Regions from separate parts of the Escherichia ruysiae genome, predicted to be linked through region 2. Evidence: predicted binding sites of a transcription regulator. Region 2 holds the regulator's gene; the other holds the start of a gene.
The links. The regulator ArgR, encoded in region 2, controls arginine synthesis, uptake and breakdown. The targets are predictions, from matches to a motif close to ANTGAATAAAAATACANT.
Positions count from the first base shown of each region.

Region 1: the regulator ArgR is predicted to act here: its motif matches at 1,760-1,777, upstream of argC (N-acetyl-gamma-glutamyl-phosphate reductase).

Region 1 is NZ_JAVIWS010000001.1:2,393,048-2,396,474, forward strand. It holds gene argB (acetylglutamate kinase) at 1-659, opposite strand, end outside; gene argC (N-acetyl-gamma-glutamyl-phosphate reductase) at 667-1,671, opposite strand; gene argE (acetylornithine deacetylase) at 1,825-2,976, shown strand.
Region 2 is NZ_JAVIWS010000001.1:3,161,357-3,164,783, reverse strand. It holds gene mdh (malate dehydrogenase) at 1-860, opposite strand, end outside; gene argR (transcriptional regulator ArgR) at 1,295-1,765, shown strand; gene yhcN (peroxide/acid stress response protein YhcN) at 2,130-2,393, shown strand; gene RGV86_RS15310 (barstar family protein) at 2,449-2,721, opposite strand; gene aaeB (p-hydroxybenzoic acid efflux pump subunit AaeB) at 2,813-3,427, opposite strand, start outside.

The DNA of each region.
Region 1 (3,427 bases), 770 kb from region 2:
GCGTTCACTTTCACTATCATGCCGTCAGTAATAATGCCCTGCTCAATCAGTTGTTCTGCTTTCGCGGCGGTCATTTCGGCAATGCGTTGCCCTTTGCCGTCGAGAATGCCACTGACGTCGGAGAGCAAAATCAGATCCGCGCCCAGCGTTGCCGCCAGCGCCGTTGCCGCCTGGTCGGCATTGACGTTCATCAGTTGTCCTTCGTTCGTTACGCCAATGGAGCTGACCACCGGCAGATAACCGTTTTCCAGCAACGTATTGATAAGCTTAGGCGAACCTGGCTGCGCCAGTCCAACATGGCCTAACTCTTCATCAAGCTGGGTCACTTTGACGCTGTCGCCGTCACCGAGAAACAAACCTACGGCCGCAATCTGATGTTTCTTCGCCCATGCCAGCAGGGTTTTATTTGCCGTTCCCGCCAGTGCTCCGGTGATAATGTCTATCTGATCCGCAGGCGTTACCCGCAGGCCATTTTTCTTTTTCACCGGCAGATTCAGCCCTTTCATCAGCTCATCCACCACGCAGCCGCCGCCGTGGACAATCACCAGCGGACGCTGATGTGACTCACGATAATTCACCAGTGCGCTAAACAGACGTTCCAGCGCCTCTTCACTATCCAGCAGTACGCCACCCAGTTTGATAATTAATGGATTCATCATTGCACCCTTAAATAAGAGACTGCGTTTCCGCATAACCGAAACGAATATTGGCGCACTGTACCGCTTGTGCCGCCGCACCTTTCAATAAATTGTCTTCAGTCGCCACAATAATCAGATGCTCGCCCTGAACGGCAAACCCGATATCACAGAACGGCAGCCCGACGACATTTTTCAGTGCCGGAACGCCTTTGTCATATAGCCGTACCAGCGGTTTATGCGCATACGCCCGCTGTAACGCTTGCGCGACTTGCGCCTGGGTCACACCCGGTTTCAGGCGGCAGGTAATGGTTTCGAGAATGCCGCGCGGGAAATTGCCCAGATGCGGGGTGAAGATAACGTCAGCACCGAGATGCGTGGCGATCTCCGGCTGATGGCGATGGGTAAAGACACCATACGGTTGCAGGCTAACTTCACAAAAGCTGTTTGAAATCGCTGCCTTACGTCCCGCTCCGCTCACACCGCTGGTGGCGTTAATCACCGGCCACTGACTGAGGTCGAGAAGATCGGCATCAATCAACGGTTTCAGCGCCAGTTGTGCCGCCGTCGGATAACATCCCGGCACCGCAATTAAGTTCGCTTCTTTTAATTTATTGCCGCACCACTCCGCCAGACCATAAGCGGCCTGTTCCAGCAGTTCCGGGTATTGATGGGTAAAGCCGTAATATTTTTCATAGAAGGCAGCGTCGTTAACACGAAACGCGCCGGAAAGGTCAAACACCACGCAGCCCGCTTCAAGAAATTGCGGTGCTAAATCGTGGCTAACGTCATGGGCAGTAGCGAGAAACACCACGTCCACCCCTGGGCTAAACTCGCTGATATCCGACATCGGCTGCAACGGCAGATCAACGATGCCTTTTAGCTGCGGATGCAAATCGGAGATTAACTTTCCCGCATCATTGCTTTGCGCTGAAACAGTCAAAGCGGTTATGTTCATATGCGGATGGCGATTTACATAGGTCACTAGCTCTGCGCCAGCGTAGCCGCTGGCACCCACAATCAGCGTATTCAACATCGGGGCTATTCACCTTCTTATGTCTGGTTGCCAGGTTAAACGTAAAACATTCACCTTACGGCTGGTGGGTTTTATTACGCTCAACGTTAGTGTATTTTTATTCACAATTACTGCATGAATATTGATACTATCATGACCAGAGGTGTGTCAACAATGAAAAACAAATTACCGCCATTTATCGAGATTTACCGTGCTCTGATTGCCACACCTTCAATAAGCGCCACGGAAGAGGCACTCGATCAAAGCAATGCAGATTTAATCACTCTGCTGGCGGGCTGGTTTAAAGATTTAGGCTTCAATGTGGAAGTGCAGCCTGTGCCAGGAACTCGCAACAAATTTAATATGCTGGCCAGTTGCGGACAGGGTGCTGGCGGCTTGCTGCTGGCGGGTCATACCGATACGGTGCCGTTTGATGACGGTCGCTGGACGCGCGATCCGTTTACGCTGACGGAGCATGACGGCAAGCTTTACGGCTTAGGCACCGCCGACATGAAAGGCTTCTTTGCGTTTATCCTCGATGCGCTACGCGACGTCGACGTCACGAAGCTGGCAAAACCGCTCTACATTCTGGCGACTGCCGATGAAGAAACCAGTATGGCCGGAGCGCGTTATTTTGCCGAAACTACCGCCCTGCGCCCGGATTGCGCCATCATTGGCGAACCGACGTCGCTACAACCGGTACGCGCGCATAAAGGCCACATCTCCAATGCCATTCGCATTCTGGGTCAGTCGGGGCATTCCAGCGATCCGTCGCGCGGAGTTAACGCTATCGAACTGATGCACGACGCCATCGGTCATATTTTACAATTGCGCGATAACCTGAAAGAGCGTTATCACTACGAAGCGTTTACCGTGCCATATCCCACGCTCAACCTTGGGCATATTCACGGTGGTGACGCCTCTAACCGTATTTGCGCTTGCTGCGAGTTGCATATGGATATTCGTCCGTTGCCTGGCATGACGCTCAATGAACTTAATGGTTTGCTCAACGATGCATTGGCTCCGGTGAGCGAACGCTGGCCGGGTCGTCTGACGGTCGACGAGCTGCATCCGCCGATCCCTGGCTATGAATGCCCGCCAAATCATCAACTGGTTGAAGTGGTTGAGAAATTGCTCGGAGCAAAGACCGAAGTGGTGAACTACTGTACCGAAGCGCCGTTTATTCAGACGTTATGCCCGACGCTAGTGTTGGGTCCAGGCTCAATTAATCAGGCTCATCAGCCTGATGAATATCTGGAGACGCGGTTTATTAAACCCACCCGCGAACTGATCACCCAGGTCATTCACCATTTCTGCTGGCATTAAAACGTAGGCAGGATAAGGCGCTCGCGACGCATCCGAGACTGTTACCAAACTCCAGCGCCGCAATAATGTCGGATGCGATGCTTGCGCATCTTATCCGACCTACAGTGACTCAAACGGTGCCCAACCGTAGGCCGGATAAGGCGCTTGCGCCGCATCCGAGACTGTTACCAAACTCCAGTGCCGCAATAATGTCGGATGCGATGCTTGCGCATCTTATCCGACCTACACCTTTGGTGTTATGTATGGTGATTTTTTAACATTTCCATAAGTTACGCTTATTTAAATCATCGTGAATTTAATGGCGTAAATTCCTGCTAGTTATTCGTTTGCTGAAGCGATTTCGCAGCATTTGACGTCACCGCTTTTACGTGGCTTTATAAAAGACGACGAAAAGCAAAGCCCGAGCATATTCGCGCCAATGCGACGTGAAGGATACCGGGCTTCAAACAAT
Region 2 (3,427 bases):
AATGCGCTCAGGGTGCCGATAGATTTACGCTCTTCCACGCCGTTTTTACCCAGCAGCAGCGGTTGAGAGAAGAAACGTGCGTACTGACCGTCGCCTTCAACGTAGGCACATTCTACAACGCCTTGTTCGCCCTGCAGTGCGCGAACCAGAGACAGACCAAAACGTGCAGCGGCCTGGCCCATAGACAGGGTTGCAGACCCGCCACCGGCTTTCGCTTCAACCACTTCAGTACCCGCGTTCTGGATACGTTTGGTCAAATCAGCCACTTCTTGTTCGGTGAAGCTTACGCCAGGAACCTGAGACAGCAGCGGCAGAATGGTAACACCAGAGTGACCGCCAATAACCGGCACTTCAACTTCGCCCGGCTGTTTGCCTTTCAGTTCCGCAACAAAGGTGTTGGAACGAATGATATCCAGCGTGGTAACGCCGAACAGTTTGTTTTTGTCATAAACACCGGCTTTTTTCAGCACTTCTGCAGCGATAGCCACAGTGGTGTTCACCGGGTTAGTGATAATACCAATGCACGCTTTCGGGCAAGTTTTCGCAACTTGCTGTACCAGGTTTTTCACGATACCGGCGTTAACGTTAAACAGGTCAGAACGATCCATACCCGGTTTACGCGCAACACCTGCAGAAATAAGAACGACATCTGCGCCTTCCAGAGCAGGGGTCGCATCTTCACCAGAAAAACCTTTGATTTTCACAGCAGTAGGGATATGGCTCAGGTCGACGGCCACACCGGGAGTGACTGGAGCGATATCATACAGGGAGAGTTCTGAACCTGAAGGCAGTTGGGTTTTTAACAGTAGTGCAAGCGCCTGGCCGATACCACCAGCAGCGCCGAGGACTGCGACTTTCATCCTAAACTCCTTATTATATTGATAAACTAAGATATGTTGCTCCGCTGCCGCGACCTTAATCCACAAATTCCCTGTTTACAATGACCACTTCTCAAGAATGTGTAGTCACGCAAATTTGGCGTTTATGCATTTAATTGACGTAATCAGGGAGCTAACTTACGTAATTAACAGTCGCTTATGCATTAGGGCAACATTCCAACAGGTGGTGACAATATACCCTACCGTTCAGCCAAAACAACATCATTTTGATAACAATTAATTTACTTTTAAGCGAAATTTACATGCCGTGACGCAGGCATGTTTCTCAATAACGAAATTTGATAAAATCCCGCTCTTTCATAACATTATTTCAGCCTTCTCCAGGGCAGACTGTTTGCATAAAAATTCATCTGTATGCACAATAATGTTGTATCAACCACCATATCGGGTGACTTATGCGAAGCTCGGCTAAGCAAGAAGAATTAGTTAAAGCGTTTAAAGCGTTACTTAAAGAAGAGAAATTTAGCTCCCAGGGCGAAATCGTCGCCGCATTGCAGGAGCAAGGCTTTGACAATATTAACCAGTCTAAAGTCTCGCGGATGTTAACCAAGTTTGGTGCTGTACGTACCCGCAATGCCAAGATGGAAATGGTTTACTGCCTGCCAGCTGAACTGGGCGTACCAACCACCTCCAGTCCGCTGAAAAATCTGGTGCTGGATATCGACTACAATGACGCTGTTGTGGTGATTCATACCAGCCCTGGCGCGGCACAATTAATTGCGCGTCTGCTGGACTCTCTGGGCAAAGCAGAAGGTATTCTTGGCACCATTGCCGGTGATGACACCATCTTTACCACCCCTGCTAAAGGTTTTACCGTCAAAGACCTGTACGAAGCGATTTTAGAGCTGTTCGACCAGGAGCTTTAATCTCTACCCCGCCGCTTCTGGCGGCGGGAAAAATGCTGCATTCGCCTCTTATCCCCCTGCTTTCCCCTGTCATCTATTAACGAATAGTGCGCTTTGCTGCGACAAAACATTCACATATCGAATACATAGGGTAATAATCGCACATTATGCAAAAAACTATATCATATTGAAATTAATGACATTTATAATGGTGCCCTATGTTTTTAATTCCACTTTGTTATAAAAATTAATATTTTTAACACTTTAAATCCAATAGAAACAGTTAGCGTGGTATTAATTAGCCAAATAATTAGTGTATACTTGATTTTGTGATATGGGTCACGAAACAAAGGCCCAGCTAAAAGATTATGTCGAGGTAAAAATCATGAAAATCAAAACCACTGTTGCTGTATTAAGCGTACTTTCTGTTCTCTCTTTCGGTGCCTTCGCTGCCGATTCCATTAATGCTTCACAAGCGCAAAACCGTGAAGCTATCGGTACAGTGTCCGTCAGCGGGGTGGCGTCTTCGCCGATGGATATGCGTGAAATGTTGAATAAAAAAGCGGAAGAAAAAGGCGCAACGGCCTACCAGATTACTGAAGCTCGTAGCGGTGACACCTGGCACGCTACGGCTGAACTGTACAAATAAACCCTCATCGTCTTGTCCGACGATATTGCCCCCGGTTCGGGGGCTTTTTTTTGCGCTAATGACGAACATTAAAACGCAAATGCCCTTCCAGCTCTTCCTCTGCCTCATCAAACAGCAATATTAACGCGCCAAAACGGCGACGCATTTTCTCTCCCAGATGAACGAATTCGATCTCCAGCGGTAGCGGCAGGACATCATTCATTAACACATCCCATAGAGAGTCGAGATCGCGTACCTTATCTTTCGCCAGGCCAAAGGTTTGGCTAAAGTCGCGATAAAAATCCTCCTGACTCTCAATCTCATCAAAATCAAATGTATAGATATTCATCTGTTGCCACCGTCACGTTTCGCGGCGAGTTCTGCCGTTCATCGCTAAGTATAGACATGAAAAAACCGACGCTTTTGGCGTCGGTTTTAACTTAACTATCGGTCAGCGCATGTTGATACTTATGGAGCATACCGGTAAGCCGATGCACCGGTTCCGTCACCTGCGGTGGCGCTTGCCAGATGCGTAGCTTTTCCTGGTAGATTTCCAGTTCTTCCAGCAACTGCCCAAAGTACCGACGACGTTTATCATCGCTACGGGCAGATATCACATGGTCTGCTGTGCGGCGCATTTGTCGGTGAAACGCCGATAAATCCTCGTTAACCGGGATCGGCGCATCACGCAGGCGCTGGTGCGCGATAATCATCGTCAGCGCCAGGCGAAATTTCGGCAAATCTCCGGGAAATTTATTCATCAGCAAAAACAACTGCTGATAAAGTGCCGGAAGATGGTTCTCTTTACGACGCGCGACATTGGTGGTCATCGCGGAAACAGCAGCAGAAACAAATTGATTAAGCAATACGCGTCCGGTTCTGTCGCGTGATTTATCCCGCACTAACAGAATAACAATAAACGCCAATACACAGCCAACGATTTGCCCTAATGCGCTGTCGAGAAACTGACTGAAATGGAACGTCATCGGGTTATCCAGCACGATAATATTGATGGTGCTGGCCAGCGCCCCCATTGAACCCAGTCGCCGTTTCTG